Microbispora hainanensis: one gene and its partner. The protein of the gene in region 1 interacts with the protein of each later gene in a pairwise test. Links are inferred from orthologs where the notes say so. Each region holds a gene or a part of one and is shown in the gene's direction. Other genes may lie near its edges.

Region 1 (8,202 bases):
CTGGCTCTCGCCGCGGCCTACCTGGTGCTGTGGATGATCTCCAGCGACGGCGGCTCGCCGGCCGAGGGGGAGATCCTGCCCGGGGGCCGGCCGACGTCGGCGGAGCGCGGGCGGCTCGCGCTGGCCATCGTGCCCGCCGCGGCCATCGCCGTGCTGGGCGTCGGGATCACCTTCGACTGGCCCCCGCCTCTGGTCGTCGTCGCGGCGGCGGTCGTGGTGGTGGCCATGCTGGCCCTCGCGGCTCTCGGCACGTTCGAGGGGCCGGGCGGCCGTACGCTCGCCTTCGTCAACGTCGCGGTGGGGCTGGTGGTGCTGCCGACCGCCGCGCAGATGACCTACATCGAGCTCGGCGGCCCGCTGGGCGGTCCCGGCCTCAAGGGCCTGTGGGTGCCGTTCCTGGTGGCCGCGGTGACCGCCCTCGTGGGCGCCGTCCTGGCGGGCCGGGCGCCCGAGGCGCTCGCGGCCCGGATGACGGTCCTCGGTCTCGCGGCCGTCGTCGTGGGGCTGGCCGCGATCAGGCTGCTGGTCCCGGCGCCGTCGGGCACGCCGCTGGTGGTGCCGTTCGTCCTGCTGGCCGCGGGGTCGGCCGTGGCGCTGGTCGGCGCGTTCCGTACGGCGGGCCTGGGGACGGCGATGCTGGGCCTGTCGCTGTGCTTCCCGGCCGTGCTCGCGGGCTTCCTGCTCGGCACGGGCATCCAGGTGAACCGGCTGCGCGAGGCCGCGGAGAGCGCACGGGGTGACGGGAACGCCCTGGTCAACGGGTTCATCGACGCGCTGCACATGTGGGCGCTCGTCGGCGGATTCGTGGTGGTCGGCGTGATCGTGCTCTCCTCCGTCCTGGCCCGGAGGGCCGCCACCGCGGCGGCGGACAGTGACGTGGTGATCCCGCTGCCGACGCCGTCGCCCGAGAAGGCCGACGACACCCCCGAGGACTCCGGCTCCAAGCACTGACCCGGCACGCGGCAGGACTCGCCGCTCACGTACCGACCCGGCATGCGGCAGGACTCGCCGCCGCACACTGACACGGTACGCACAGGAACACCGCCGCCCGCGCACCGACACGGTGACACGGTACGCACAGGAACACCGCCGCCCGCGCACCGACACGGCTCGCGCAGAAACGCCCGCCCGGAGCGCCCGTCCGAGACGCCCGTCGAGATGCTCTGCCGCAGACCCGCCGGCATCGGACTCGTCCGATCGGAGCGGCGTTCCCGGACCGGTAAGCTGCCGTTGCGTCGGAGCTTCCCAGCCGGAGCTTCCCAGACGCGTGACGGGCGGGCCCGCGATCCGCCGGGTCACCGTGTACGGCGAGTCAACGACCTTAGGAGAAAAGACCGTGTCCGAGCGTACGCTTGTCCTGATCAAGCCCGACGGGGTCCGTCGCGGCCTCATCGGGGACGTCATCGGCCGCATCGAGCGCAAGGGCCTCAAGATCGTGGCGATGGACCTGCGCACGCTCGACGCCGAGACGGCCAAGGCCCATTACGCCGAGCACTCGGAGCGTCCGTTCTTCGGCGAGCTGGTGGAGTTCATTACCGGCGGCCCGCTGGTCGCGATGGTGCTTGAGGGCCCCCGGGCCGTAGAGGCGTTCCGCGCGCTGGCCGGCCTGACCGACCCGGTGAAGTCCGCGCCCGGCACCATCCGCGGCGACCACGCTCTTGAGATCGGCGAGAACGTCGTGCACGGCTCCGATTCGCCGGAGTCCGCGGCCCGGGAAATCAAGATTTTCTTTCCCGACCGTTTCTAGTCCTTGCCACACGAGAGGCCCCGGTTTAAACCGGGGCCTCTCGTGTTTTTCCAGGTGGTGACCGAGCTTAGGCAGGGCGACACCGGTTTTTCCGGGGCCTTGGGAGCTCGATGTGCCCAGTGATGAGCACATGCCGTTACGATTCGAATGCGATGCGTCATCCCGCACTCCCGCTGAACCCGGTAACCGCTAACCACCTGAAGGAAGGCTTCCTTCCGCATGGGCAGCAAGCTGACATTCCTGGGCCGTGACATGGCTGTCGACCTTGGCACGGCGAACACTCTCGTCTACGTCCGAGGGCGCGGCATCGTCCTGAACGAGCCGTCCGTCGTCGCCATCAACGTCACGACAGGAAACATCGTGGCTGTTGGGATAGAAGCGAAGCGGATGATCGGTCGGACGCCCGGAAACATCGTCGCGATCCGTCCCCTGAGGGACGGTGTCATCGCGGACTTCGATGTGACCGAGCGGATGCTGCGTTACTTCATCCAGAAGATCCACAAACGGCGCCATTTCGTGCGCCCGCGCATCATCGTGGCCGTGCCGAGTGGCATCACCGCGGTGGAGCAGCGCGCCGTGAAAGAAGCGGGCTACCAGGCCGGGGCCCGCCGTGTGTACATCATCGAGGAACCGATGGCGGCCGCGATCGGAGCCGGCCTGCCGGTCCACGAGCCGACCGGGAACATGGTCGTCGACATCGGCGGCGGCACCACCGAGGTGGCCATCATCTCGATGGGCGGCATCGTGACCAGCCAGTCGATCCGCGTCGGCGGCGACGAGCTCGACCACGCGGTCATCGCCTTCGCCAAGAAGGAGTACTCGCTGATGCTGGGCGAGCGCACGGCGGAGGAAGTCAAGATCGCCGTCGGGTCGGCCTGCGTCACGGGCGAGGACTTCCACGCCGAGGTGCGCGGCCGCGACCTGGTCAGCGGCCTGCCGAAGACGGTCGTCATCAGCGCGGAGGAGATCCGCCGGTCCATCGCAGAGCCGGTCAACGCGATCGTCGACGCGGTGAAGTCGACGCTGGACAAGTGCCCGCCGGAGCTCTCCGGCGACCTCATGGACCGGGGGATCGCCGTGACCGGTGGCGGCGCCCTGCTGCGCGGCATGGTCGACCGGTTGCGTGAGGAGACCGGCATGCCGGTCCACCTGGCCGAGAACGCGCTCGACTCGGTCGCGCTCGGCTCCGGGCGGTGCGTGGAGGACTTTGAAGCCCTCCAGCAGGTGCTCGTGCCGGAGCCCCGCAACTAAGGAGCGTCATGAGAGACACCCGTCGCGCCCGTCTCACGCTCGGAATCCTCCTCGCCGTGGCGCTGATCCTCATCACCGTGGATCACCGGGCCGGGAACAACCGCGTCCTCGGCCCGGTGCGCGACTTCGCGAGTGCCGTGTTCGGGAAGGCCGAGCGCGTCGGTGCCGCCGTCACCAGCCCGATCACCGGATTCGTCGGCATGGTGCGCGACGCGCCCTCCGCGCGGCGCACCATCGCCGACCTGCGCAAGGAGAACGCGCGGCTGCGCGACGAGGTGTCGGCGCAGAAGCTCGACAGGGCACGGGCCGACAAGCTCGACAGCATGCTCGGGCTGGCGGGTCTCGGCCGCTACCGCATCGTGCCGGCCCAGGTCGTCGCGCGGCGTACGGTGGCCGGTTTCGAGGACACGGTCGAGATCGACGCCGGCACCGGCGACGGGATCCGGCCCGACATGACGGTGCTCAGCGACGCCGGGCTGGTCGGCCGCGTCGTCCAGGCGGGCCCGGACGGCTCGACGGTGGCGCTCCTGACCGACCCGGCCCTGTCGGCCGGGGCCAGGTTGGAGGGCGGCAACGAGCTCGGCGTCGTGAGCGGCCTCGGCGAGGCGGGCGGCGGCGGCAACCTCGTCAGGTTCCGCCTGCTCGACTCCACCGTGCCGATCGGCGTGGGCCGCCGGATCGTCTCGTTCGGCTCCCAGCAGAGCAAGCCGTACGTGCCGGGGGTGCCGATCGGCGTGGTCGAGCGGGTGGACAACACGCCGGGTGAGGTGACGAGGACGGCCTACGCGCGGCCCTTCACCGACTTCTCCGCGCTGGACGTCGTCGGCGTGGTGGTCGCGGCGCCGAAGCGTGATCCGCGCGACGCGGTGCTGCCGCCGAAGCCGCCACCGCCGCCGAAGCCGCCGCGCGAGGACCAGCGGCGCGGCGACGCCCGGGGGCAGGGACGCGCCTCGCTGGAGGCCGAGTGGGGGCTCGACGGCCGCAGTCGCGGCGCGGGCGACGAGGCGCGGGCCGCGACCGGACCGCAGGTGCGCGAGGGCCGGCCCGAGGCCGCGCAGGAGCGGCGCGGCCGGCACGGCACGCAGGCCGTGGACAGCGAGCAGCGCGCCCAAGAGCAGCGCGCACAGGAGCAGTACGCCCAAGAACGGCAGGCGCAGGAGCAGGGGCGCGAGCAGCCGGCGCAGGAACGGCAGGCGCAGGGGCGGCAGGTCCACGAGCAGCCCGCCGCGCACCGATCGCCCGCCGCGCACCGGCCGCCGGCCGTGGAGCCGCGCGACGCGCCTCGGCAGCACGACGGCCACGGTGAAAGGAACTGACCGATGGGCCGCAACCTCCTCGCCGCGCTGCTGCTCTTCGTGGCTCTGGTGCTCCAGGTCAGTGTGGTCAACCGGCTGCTGCTTTCCTGGGCGCCCGACCTGGTGCTGGTGACGGTGGCCGCGCTCGCGACCAGGCGCGGGGCCGTCCCGGGCGCGGTGATCGGCTTCTGCGGCGGGCTCGCCTATGACCTGCTGCCTCCCTCGAACCACACGCTGGGCCAGTACGCGCTGGTGCTGTGCGCCCTCGGCTACGCGGCCGGGCGGTTGGGAGATCGGGTGCCGCTGTTCGCGGTGGCGGCGTGCGCCGTGCTCGCGCCCGGCATGCTGGCGGGCCTGGGCGCGTTGATCGGCGCGCCGGGGGTCACCTGGTCGGTGCTGGCCACGGCATGGCCCCGGGCCGCGATCTGCAATCTCGTGGCCGCTCCACTGGCGCTCTGGGCGGTCAAGGTCACGCACGGCGGCCATCGCAGGCGCGCAGGCGGTGGCGAGCTCGTGCCGAGCTGGAGACGGGGGACGGCATGACACGTTTGCGCGGACGCCTGATCGTCCTGCAGGTGCTGGTCATCGCCATGATCGTGGTGCTCGTCGTCCGGCTGTGGCAGGTCCAGGTGGTGCAGGGGCCGCGGTTCGTCACGGTCGCGACGGAGACGCGCACCCGTGAGGTGCGGGTGCCCGCTCTGCGTGGGGCGATCCTCGACTCCTCCGGCCGCCCGCTCGTGCGCAACCGTACGACGCTGGTGGTCTCCGTGGACCGCGGCCGGCTTGAGCGGATGCCGGACGGCGGCGACGCGGTTCTGCGCCGGTTGTCCGCCGTGCTGAAGGTGCCGCTCGCGAAGCTGAAGCAGGAGATCCGGGCGTGCGGCCCGGGCATCAGCCGCCCGTGCTGGCCCGGCTCGCCGTACACGCCGATCCCGGTCGCCAACAACGTCAATCCCCGGGCGGCGCTGCAGATCCTGGAGCGCCAGGAGGACTTCCCCGGCGTCACGGCCGACATCCAGGCGCTGCGCGACTATCCCAACGGAAAGGACGCCGCCCAGCTCCTCGGCTACCTGCAGCCGGTGACGGAGAGCGAGCTGGAAAAGCGCGAGGGTCTCAAGGCCAACTATTCGGGCGTCGACCTCACCGGCCGCGACGGGCTCGAGCGCACCTACGATTCCGCACTGCGCGGCACGCCCGGCCTGCGCAACGTCCAGGTCGACCGGATGGGCAAGGTCATCACGGTCAACCAGGCGTCCGACCCGGTCCCCGGCGACGTCCTGGTGACCAGCATCGACGCCAAGGTGCAGCGCATCGTGGAGAAGTCGCTGGACCAGGCCATGCAGGAGGTGCCCCGCTCCGACGGCGCCGCAGGCGTGGTGCTCGACATCAAGACCGGTCGCGTGATCGCGATGGCCAGCCGGCCGACGTACGACCCCAAGGTCTGGACGGGCGGCATCTCGGAGAAGGACTACCGGTGGCTGCTGTCGGACAAGTCGGGCAAGCCGCTGGTGTCGCGGGCGATCGCCGGCGAGTACGCGCCGGGTTCGACCTTCAAGATCAGCTCGGTGTCGGCGATGATCGCCGATGGGCAGCCCCTGCACGGCACCTACCAGTGCCCGAGCTCCTACAACGTCGAGGGCAGGTCGTACCCGAACGCGGGCGGCATGAGCCTGGGCGCGATCTCGCTGCACGAGGCGCTGGTCAAGTCGTGTGACACCGTGTTCTACCGCGCCGGATATGAGGAGTGGCTGCGCGACGGCGGCAAGACGCCCAAGGCCAAGGTCAAGGAGCCGATGCCGAACATGGCCAAGGCCTACGGCTTCGGCAAGCGCACCGGCATCGACCTGCCCGGCGAGTCCGCGGGCCGCATCCCGACCCGCGCCTGGAAGCTCGACCTGTACAACACGACGAAGTCGGAGATGTGCAAGCGGGCCAAGATCGGCTACCCGGAGATGAAGGACCAGAGCCGGGCGGCGTTCGCCAAGCGGCTGGCCAACGAGAACTGCCTGGAGGGCATGATCTTCCACGCCTACGAGGCGGTCAACCTCTCGATCGGCCAGGGCGACGTGCTGGTCACCCCGCTCCAGCTCGCGCGGGCGTACGCGGCGCTGCTGGGCGACGGCCAGGTGCGCAGCCCGCGTGTCGGCTGGGCGCTGATGCGGCCGGACGGCACCCTTAAGAAGGAGATCCCGGTCCCGGTCGTGGGGCGCCTCCCGGTCAACGACGAGACCCGCACCTACATCCGCAAGGCGCTCAGCGAGGTGCCCTCGGACGGCACGGCCGCCGGCGCGTTCCGCGGGTTCCCGATGAACGTCGTCAAGATCGGCGGCAAGACCGGTACGGCAGAGGTCTACGGCAAGGAGGACACGTCGTGGTTCGCGTCCTTCGCGCCTGCGGACAATCCGCGGCTGGTCACCGTGGTCATGGTGGCGCAGGGCGGCTTCGGCGCCTCGACCGCCGCGCCCGCCGTGCGGCGCATCTGGGAGGGGATCTACGGCCTCGGCAAGGGGAACGACGGCAAGCCGCTCAAGCCGGCGCTTCCGGACGGCAAACCGGCGACGCGGCTGCCGGCCATCAGCCGCGAAACGCAGTGAGGCGGATCTGCCATGACTGAAGCCCTCGGGGTAAGGCGGAGGTCGTTCGCGAGCCGCGTCGTCGGCAGGGGATCGGTCGTCTGGCGGATGGACTGGCTGCTGTTCGGCGCGGTGGTCGCGCTCAGCGCGATCGGCACGCTGCTGGTGTGGTCGGCCACCCGCACGTGGTCGTCGATCGAGCCGACGGGCATGGCCAAGAAGCACGTGCTCAACCTGCTCATCGGCCTGGCCCTCTACAGCGCGATCGCGGTGACCGACTACCGCTGGCTGCGCACGTACGCGCCGGTCCTGTACGGCATCGCCGTCCTCGGGCTGATCCTGGTGATCAGCCCGATGGGTTCGACGGTCAACGGCCACCACTCGTGGATCCTGCTCGGCGGGGGTTTCGCCCTGCAGCCCGCCGAGCTGATGAAGCCGGCGCTGGTGGTGATGCTGGCGCGGCTGCTGGCCCCGGTGTCCGAGAAGGGGAAGACCAAGGACCGGCCGAGGGGCTCCGGTCTCGCGCTGTCGCTGGCGGCGGCGGGCGGGGCGGCGGCGCTGGTCATGCTGCAGCCCGACCTCGGCACCACGATGGTGCTGATGGCGACGACCGGCGCGATCATCGTCTTCGCCGGGATACGCAAGCGCTGGGTGCTGGCCGGGGTGCTGCTCGCGGGCCTCGCGGGGGTGGCGGTGTGGGCGCTGGGGCTGCTCAAGCCCTACCAGGTGGCGCGGTTCACCGCGCTCATCGACCCGTCGAGCGACCCGCGCGGCGTGGGCTACAACAGCACGCAGGCGCTCGTGGCGATCGGGTCGGGCGAGGTGTTCGGCAAGGGCCTGTTCCACGGCGGCCAGACCACGGGTCGCTTCGTGCCCGAGCAGCACACCGACTTCATCTTCACCGTCGCGGGCGAGGAGCTCGGCTTCGTCGGGTCGGTCACCGTGGTGGCCCTGCTCGGCGTGGTGCTGCTGCGCGGCGTGCGGATCGCCCGGATGTGCAACGACCGGTTCAGTGCGCTCGTCTCCGGCGGCATCGTCGCGTGGCTGGGCTTCCAGACCCTCGTCAACGTCGGCATGACGATCGGAATCATGCCGATCACCGGCGTGCCGCTGCCGTTCGTCTCCTACGGCGGCACGGCGACGTTCGCGAACATGACGGCGGTGGCCATCCTGCAGGCGATCCATCTCAGGTCGCGGCCCGGGTGATCCGCGCCGCCCGGTGCCTCGCGCCGGGCGCCGGGACGCCGCGGCCTACGGCGAGCCGGGTCACCGCCCGGTCTCGCCGCGCGGGCGGCCCGATCTGGCACCCCTGCTGAGGACGGAAGATCCGCAGGGG
Region 2 (8,121 bases), 7.5 Mb from region 1 along the record:
GTACGGCCCGAGACCGGTGCGGAACAGCGGGGTCTCGGGGTTGCTCGGCTCCCACGGGCGGAGCCATTCGGCGTTGCGCAGCCGGGTGTCGCGCCAGTCACGGACGTCACGCAGGCGCAGCGGCCGCAGCCCGACGGGCCCCTCGGCCATGGTTGCCGGCCAGCCGCGAAGTCGATCCATTCGTCAATCATCCACCGGAACACGGTCAACGCGCCACGCGGGACGCGCCGCGGTCTCGGCCGGCTGCTCAGCGGGCATGATCGCCGCCGTGGATCTGGTCCACGACATGGGCCAGGATCGGGGTCAGCACGGCCATGCCGTCCCGTACGCCGCCGGAGGACCCGGGCAGGTTGACCACCAGAGTCGTGCCCGCCTGCCCGGCGAGACCCCGGGACAGGATCGACGCCGGCACCTTCTCCCGGTTGACCTGACGGATGGCCTCGGCGATGCCGGGAATCTCCCGGTCGAGCACCCGGCGGGTCATCTCCGGGGTGAGATCGAGGGGCGTCACCCCGGTGCCGCCCGTGGTGACGATCACGTCGTAGCCCGCGGCGACGCCCTCGCGCAGCGCGGCCTCGACGGCGTCGCCGTCCGGGATCACGCGGGGCCCGTCCACCTGGTCGCAGCCCGCCTCCTTGAGCAGGCCGGCCAGCAGCGGCCCGGACCTGTCCTCGTAGACGCCCGCGGACGCCCTGTTGGACACCGTCACCACCAACGCGCGCACGCCTTACTCCTGTCCGGGCCGGGTCCAGTGGCCCGTCTTGCCGCCCGTCTTCTCCTCGACCCGGACGTCGCTGATCACGGCCGCCGGGTCCACCGCCTTGACCATGTCCACCAGTGCGAGCGCCGCGACGGTGACGGCCGTGAGCGCCTCCATCTCGACGCCCGTCCTGTCGGCCGTACGGACCCGGGCGGTGATCTCCACCCCCTCGTCCACGACGGCGAGGTCGACCTTCACGCCGGTCAGGGCGATCGGGTGGCACAGCGGCACGAGGTCGGGAGTGCGCTTGGCGCCCATGATCCCGGCGATCCGCGCCACGCCGAGCGCGTCGCCCTTGGGCACGTCACCCGCGCGGAGCACGGCCACCGCCTCGGGCGACAGCAGCACGCGCCCGGTCGCGACGGAGGTGCGCGCGCTCACGTCCTTCTCGGAGACGTCCACCATCCGGGCGGCGCCCGACTCGTCCACGTGAGTCAGCTTCGCAGTGCCGTCATTCACAGGGGTATCACCTCCACCTCGGCGCCCTCGGGCAGCGAGGTCTCGTCCTCCGGCACCACGATCAGCGCGTTCGCCCCGGCCAGCGCCGCGAGCTGGTGCGAGCCCTGCCCGGTCACCGGTGCGACGCTCTCGCCCGTCAGCACGGCCCGCAGGTACGACCGCTTGCCCGCCGGGGACCGCACCGGCCCGGTGAGGGCCGCGCGCGCGGTCGCGGGCGGCCCGGCCGGAAGGCCCTGCATCGCCCGCAGGGCCGGCTTGACGAAGAGCACGAACGACACGAACGACGAGACCGGGTTGCCGGGCAGCGTGAAGATCGGCACGCGGTCGGGCCCCACGACGCCGAAGCCCTGCGGCATGCCCGGCTGCATGGCGACCTTCTCGAAGGTCACCGTGCCCAGCGGCGACAGGGCCTCCTTGACCGGCTCGTACGCCCCCATGGAGACGCCGCCGCTGGTGATCACGGCGTCGGCCCGCACGAGCTGGGCGTCCAGCGTGTCCATGAACTCCTTGGGGTCGTCGGTCACCGAACCGGCCCGGAACCCCTGCGCCCCCGCCTCGCGTACGGCGGCGGCGAGCATGAAGCTGTTGGACTCCCAGATGCGGCCCGCGCCCAGCGGGGTGCCGGGCTCGCTGAGCTCGGCACCCGTGGACAGCACGACCACCCTCGGCCGGGGCCGCACCAGCACCCGGCGGCGGCCCACCCCGGCGAGTATGCCGATCTGGGCGGGCCCGATCCTGACGCCCTCGCGGAGCACCACGTCGCCCGCCCGCACGTCCTCGCCCGCCCGCCTGATCGCGTTGCCGGGCGGGGCCGGCCTGTCGATCCGTACGCGGGCGGTGCCGCCGTCGGTCCACTCCACCGGAACGACGGCGTCGGCGCCGGTGGGCACGGGCGCCCCGGTCATGATGCGGGTGACCAGGCCGGGGCCGAGGGCGTTCAGCCCGCCGTCCCCCGCCGCGACGTCCCCGATCACGGGCAGCGTGACGGGCGCGGCGGCCACGTCCTCGGCCCGTACGGCATAGCCGTCCATGGCCGAGTTGTCGAACGGCGGCAGCGGGACGGGCGAGGCGACGTCCTCGGCCAGCACGGCGCCGAGGGCGGCCTCGATCTCGACCTCCAGCGGTGCGAGCGGTCGCACCACCGCGAGGATGTCGGCGAGATGGCGGTCGACGGGTTTCATCGGCTCACTGTCCGGACTTGTCCAGGAACTCCCGCAGCCACGGCAGGAACTCGGGGGCGAGGTCGTCCCGGTTCGCGGCGAACTGCACCACGGTCTGCAGATACTCCAGCTTGTTGCCGGTGTCGTAACGACGGCCGCGGAACAACACGCCGTGCACCGGACCGCCCTCCTCCGGGCCCATCGATGCAAGGGTGCGCAGGGCGTCGGTGAGCTGGATCTCGCCGCCGCGTCCCGGCGGGGTGCGCTCCAGCACGTCGAACACGGCGGGGTCGATCACATAACGGCCGATGACGGCCCAGTTGGAGGGCGCCTCGTCGGCCGGGGGCTTCTCCACGAGGTCCGTGACGCGGACGACGTCGTCCTCGTCGGTCGGTTCGATGGCGGCGGCGCCGTACAGGGAGATCTGCTCGCGCGGCACCTCCATCAGCGCGATGACGCTGCCGCCGTAGGTCGCGCGCGCCTCGATCATGCGCTTGAGCAGCGGGTCGCGGGGGTCGATGATGTCGTCGCCGAGCAGACAGGCGAACGGCTCGTGGCCGACGTGCTGCTTGGCGCACAGGACGGCGTGGCCGAGACCCTTCGGCTCGCCCTGCCGCACGTAGTGCATGGTGGCGAGATCGACGGGCTCCTTGACCTGGTTGAGCCGCTCTTCGTCGCCCTTCGCGCGAAGAGCGTCCTCAAGCTCGTACGCTACGTCGAAGTGGTCCTCGATCGAACGCTTGTTGCGGCCGGTCACCATGAGGACGTCCAGCAGTCCGGCGGAGACGGCCTCCTCCACCACGTATTGGATGGCCGGCTTGTCGACGATGGGCAGCATCTCCTTGGGGGTCGCCTTCGTGGCGGGAAGGAAGCGGGTGCCGAGACCCGCGGCGGGCACGACGGCTTTGGTCACGGGATCGAAGTCAGCCATGAGTAGACACTAACGGAGCAGTCTTTGGACAAGATGAACCTGCGTCGGCGTATATTGCGCGGCCGCTCGGAGCTCGATCCCGGGACGTTGCGCGAGTCGTCGGCGGCCATCAGGGAGTTACTCCTCGACCAGCCGTGGGTGCAGATGGCGGGCCTGGTGGCCTGCTACTGGTCGACGGGCACCGAGCCGGCCACGCAGGGACTGATCCTGGCCCTGTGGAAGCACGGCGCCACGGTGATGCTGCCGGTGCAGCGCCCGGACGGCGACCTCGACTGGGCGGTGTACGACGGGCCCGACTCCCTGGTCCCCGGTCCGTACGGAATCATGGAGCCGGTGGACGTCCGGCGCGGCGTCGACGCGATCCGCACCGCCGCGCTGGTGATCGCGCCGGCCCTCGCCGTCGACCGGGTGACCGGCGTACGGCTCGGCCGCGGCGGCGGGTTCTACGACCGGGCGCTCGCCCGCGTCGGGCCGAATGTGCCAACGGTGGCGCTCCTGCACGAGGGCGAGTTGCTGGAGGGGGTTCCCGCCGAGCCGCATGACCAGCGCGTCCGCTTTGCTGCTCTTCCCAGCGGAATCGCCCGCTTGGTACAGATATGACAAGATTGACATAAGAGACGGCGAAGGGAGCGGATCGGTCTGAACGTCTGGCTGCTCCTGTCCGCCGTCGTCGTCATCGCGGCCATCGCGTCCGTACGGATCGCGCATCGCACCGGCCTTCCCTCGCTGCTCCTCTATCTCGGCCTCGGGCTGCTGCTCGGCGAGGGCGGCCCCATCGGCATCAACTTCGACAACGCCCAGATGGCCCAGCAACTCGGCCTGGTCGCGCTCGCCGTGATCCTCGCCGAGGGTGGTCTCACCACCAACTGGAAACACGTACGCGACGCCGTCCCGACGGCGCTCGTGCTCGCCACGGTCGGAATCGCGGTCAGCGTCGTCGTGCTCGCGGCGGGCGTCGCCGTCCTGCTCGGCATGGAATGGCGCATGGCGCTGCTGCTGGGCGCGTTCCTGGCGTCGACCGACGCGGCGGCCGTGTTCTCCGTGCTGAGACGGCTGCCGCTGCCGCCCCGGCTCGCCGGAATTCTGGAGGCCGAGTCGGGCTTCAATGACGCCCCGACCGTCATCCTCGTGATCATGCTGAGCGCGGGCTCGTCGTTCGAGCTCTCGCTGCCGCACATCCTGCTGGACACCACCGTCGAGCTCGTCATCGGCGCGGCCGTCGGTCTCGCCGTGGGCCCGGCGGGGGTGTACGCGCTGCGCCGGGTCGCGCTGCCCGCCTCCGGCCTCTACCCGATCGCGGTGCTGGCACTGGCGTTCATCACCTACAGCGGGGCGACCCTGCTGCACGGCAGCGGGTTCCTCGCGGTCTACCTGACCACGCTGGTCCTGGGCAACGCCAGGCTCCCCCACCGCGCCGCCACGCGCGGCTTCGCGGAGGGCGCCGCCTGGCTCGCCCAGATCGGGCTGTTCGTCATGCTCGGCATGCTCGCGGACCCGGGCGAACTGCCGGGTGTGCTCGTCCCAGCCGTGGTGTCGGGCCTGCTGCTGGTCCTGGTCGCCCGGCCGGCGTCCGTGGTGGTGTCCGCGGCGATCGCCCGGCTCCTGCGCCTCGGTGCGCTGTCGTGGCGCGAGCAGGTGTTCCTGTCGTGGGCCGGGCTGCGCGGTGCGGTGCCCATCGTGCTGGCCGCGATCCCCTGGGCCGCCGGGCTGCCGGGGGCGAAGGGCCTGTTCAACGACGTGTTCATCATCGTCATCGTGTTCACGATCCTCCAGGGGCCCACGCTGCCGTACCTCGCCAGGCTGCTCGGCCTGGCGGCGGAGGGCGAGGCCCGCGACCTCGACGTGGAGGCCGCGCCACTGGAAGAGCTGAACGCCGAGCTGCTGCAGGTCCGCATCCCGCCCGGCTCGCTCATGCACGGTGTGGAGATCTTCGAGCTCCGGCTGCCCGCGAACGCCATGGTCACCCTCGTCGTACGGAACGGGCAGTCGTTCGTGCCCACGCCGACGACGCGGCTGCTGGCGGGCGACCAGCTCCTCGTGGTCACCACGGCCGCCCAGCGGGAGACGGTCGAACGCCGCCTGCGCGCCGTCAGCCGCCGCGGCAAGCTGGCCGGCTGGTACGGCGAACGCGGCGGCTGACCGTCGTAGGGGCTGCTTTCGCGCGGCGGTCCGGGCTGAGTTTGCGCTGCGGCGGTCCGGGCGGTGCTTTGTGACGCGGTCCGGGCCGCGGTTTGCACTGCGGCGGTTCCGGCTGCGGCGGTTCGGGCGGCGGCGGTTTGGGCGGCGGTTCAGGGCTCGGTTCGGGCTGCGGACGGATCGCGGGCGGACCGCGGGCGGACCGCTCGTGGATCGCGGGCGAGGCTCGGCGGGAACCCGCTGGGATCTCGGCGGGAGCCCGGCGGGTTCTCGGTGGGAGCCCGGCGGGTTCTCGGTGGGAGCCCGGCGGGTTCTCGGTGGGAGCCCGGCGGGTTCTCGGTGGGAGCCCGGCGAGATCTCGGCGGGGATCTTGGCGGGGATCCTGGCGCGCGCGAATGGGACGGCGCGGGGCAATAAACCGGGCTGGAGTGGCGTTTGGGCTTGTTGACTGCTTACCATTAGCAATCGACCCGGTCGAGTGCCAGTCTCAGGAGGAGCGAGTGCCTACCTACCAGTACGCCTGTACCGCTTGCGGTGAGCAGCTGGAGGCCGTCCAGAAGTTCTCTGACGACCCGCTCACGGAGTGCCCAGCCTGCCAGGGCAAGCTGCGCAAGGTCTTCTCCGCGGTTGGCATCGTGTTCAAGGGCTCCGGGTTCTATCGGACCGACAGCCGTTCTTCGAGCTCGTCCACGACCACGGCCACCACGACGACGACGTCCTCGAAGTCGTCCGGCGACTCCGGCAAGAAGGAGCCCGCGACCTCCACGAGCTCGTCTTCGTCCTCGTCGTCGAGCGCCTCCTCGTCGAGCACGTCGTCGTCCGGTTCGACCGCCGCCGCCTGAGGTTATCCACAGGGGCCGACTGCACGCGCCGGACGTGCGGCACCGTTCGCTAGTGTCGGCCCATGGTCAATCGCGCAGACATCGGGGTCATCGGCGGCTCGGGGTTCTACTCCCTGCTTGAGGACGCCGAAGAGATCGACATCACGACGCCGTACGGCCCGCCGAGTGACACGATCACCGTGGGCCGCATCGGCGACCGAACCGTCGCGTTCGTCCCCCGGCACGGCCGCGGCCACACCTTCCCTCCCCACCGCATCCCTTATCGGGCGAACATGTGGGCCCTTCGCTCCCTCGGCGTACGCCAGGTGCTCGCGCCCAGCGCGGTCGGGTCCCTGCGCCCGGAGATCGGCCCGGGCGCCCTCGTGATCCCCGACCAGCTCGTGGACCGCACGCAGGGCCGCGAGCAGACCTACTACGACGCGGGCGGGGCGGTCCACGTGTCGTTCTCCGACCCCTACTGCCCCTCCGGCCGGGCGGCCGCCGTGGCCACTGCCCGCGAGACGGGCTGGGACACGGTCGACGGCGGCACTCTGGTCGTGGTCCAGGGGCCCCGGTTCTCCACCCGGGCCGAGTCGAAGTGGTTCGCGGGGGCGGGCTGGTCGATCATCGGCATGACCGGGCACCCCGAGGCCGTGCTCGCCCGCGAACTCGCCCTCTGCTACACGACCCTCGCCCTCGTGACCGACCACGACGCCGGTGTGGAGGCCGGTGAGGGGGTCACCCACGAGGAAGTGCTGGCCTTCTTCGCCGCCAACGTGGAGCGGATGCGCACGCTTGTCGCGCAGGTCGTCGAGGCCCTTCCGGAGGAGCGCATCTGCCCCTGCGGCAACGCCCTCGACGGGATCAAGCTGCCGATCGAGCTCCCCTGACGCCGATGCGTGCCATGCCGTACGGCCCTGTCCGGCCGCGCGATCGGCGGCGGAACCGGCGGCGGAACCGGCGGCGCGCCACCGCCGCCGGGGCATCGCCCGGACAGGCGATCCATGGGGGCCATCGGCGTGAAGCGTCCACGATGCAACCGGCCCTCGCGAGGAGGCTTGCAAGGAGGCTCGCAAGGAGGCGAGAGGCGAAACCGAGATGGTCATGCGTGATCTGAAGCGGCTGAGGACGCGCCGTCGCCGTCCGATCGCCGCCGTCCTCGCCGGTCTGGCGGTGGCCTGCGTGCTGCTGGCCGTCCGCACCCCTGACGGGGTGGAGGTCCTCGCCGCCGCCCGCGATCTCCCCGGAGGCCGTCTGGCAGCCGCCGACGTCGTGGTCGTACGGCTCCCGCCCGATGCGGTGCCCGCCGGGGCGTACGCGCCGGGCACCCCGGTCTCGGGCCGCGTGCTCGCCGGTCCATTGCGTCGAGGCGAGCTCCTCACCGACGCCCGGCTGCTCGGCTCGGCCCTGTTCCGCCAGACCCTGGCCGGGCAGGCGTACGGCGGCCAAGCCGGCGGCGGCTCGGGCGGCGGCGACCCGGCCGACGGTGGTTCAGCCAGTGGCAGCGCGGCCGACAGTGATTCGGCGGACGTCGGCTCAGCCGGCGGCGGCCCGGCCGCGGCACCAGGGGCGCCGGACCCGCAAGCCGATGCGTCGGCTGCGCGAGCGGGAACGCCAGCCATCGAACCGGGTCTGGTCGCGACGCCGGTCAGGATGGCCGATCCCGACGCCGCCCGCCTGCTGTCGCCGGGAGACGTGATCGACGTCCTGGCGGCCTTCGAGGACGGGCCTTTCCAGGCCCGGACCGTCGCCCGGGAGGTGCGGGTGATCGCCCGGCCACCCGGCCGTACGGACGGCGGCGCGCTGCTGGTGCTGGCCACGACCCCGGCGCAGGCGGCCCAGCTCGCCCAAGCC

Evidence for each region.
Region 2: the proteins of ndk (region 1) and OHB01_RS05675 interact in binary tests that used the Escherichia coli proteins (3 or more experiments, as listed by UniProt). The link is inferred for Microbispora hainanensis from one-to-one orthologs.

Annotation. Positions count from the first base shown.
Region 1 is NZ_CP108086.1:8,790,614-8,798,815, reverse strand. Bases 214-3,041 are described here. They hold ndk (nucleoside-diphosphate kinase), read left to right. Parts: upstream 214-1,336; coding sequence 1,337-1,747; downstream 1,748-3,041. Other genes in these bases: OHB01_RS39760 (rod shape-determining protein MreC), read left to right, coding at 3,007-3,041; OHB01_RS39765 (rod shape-determining protein), read left to right, coding at 1,967-2,998; OHB01_RS39775 (hypothetical protein), read left to right, coding at 214-951. Also shown: more of OHB01_RS39775, read left to right, coding at 1-213; more of OHB01_RS39760, read left to right, coding at 3,042-4,314; rod shape-determining protein MreD, read left to right, coding at 4,318-4,836; mrdA (penicillin-binding protein 2), read left to right, coding at 4,833-6,887; rod shape-determining protein RodA, read left to right, coding at 6,900-8,072. UniProt on the Escherichia coli protein: Major role in the synthesis of nucleoside triphosphates other than ATP. The ATP gamma phosphate is transferred to the NDP beta phosphate via a ping-pong mechanism, using a phosphorylated active-site intermediate.
Region 2 is NZ_CP108086.1:1,254,125-1,262,245, forward strand. The notes cover bases 2,380-5,126. They hold OHB01_RS05675 (5-formyltetrahydrofolate cyclo-ligase), read left to right. Parts: upstream 2,380-3,343; coding sequence 3,344-3,910; downstream 3,911-5,126. Other genes in these bases: glp (gephyrin-like molybdotransferase Glp), read right to left, coding at 2,380-2,400; galU (UTP--glucose-1-phosphate uridylyltransferase GalU), read right to left, coding at 2,405-3,310; OHB01_RS05680 (potassium/proton antiporter), read left to right, coding at 3,944-5,126. In the rest of the region: OHB01_RS05650 (GNAT family N-acetyltransferase), read right to left, coding at 1-180; OHB01_RS05655 (MogA/MoaB family molybdenum cofactor biosynthesis protein), read right to left, coding at 248-724; cyclic pyranopterin monophosphate synthase MoaC, read right to left, coding at 728-1,219; more of glp, read right to left, coding at 1,216-2,379; more of OHB01_RS05680, read left to right, coding at 5,127-5,449; OHB01_RS05685 (FmdB family zinc ribbon protein), read left to right, coding at 5,947-6,288; OHB01_RS05690 (S-methyl-5'-thioadenosine phosphorylase), read left to right, coding at 6,351-7,157; OHB01_RS05695 (SAF domain-containing protein), read left to right, coding at 7,372-8,121. UniProt on the Escherichia coli protein: Involved in the removal of 5-formyltetrahydrofolate.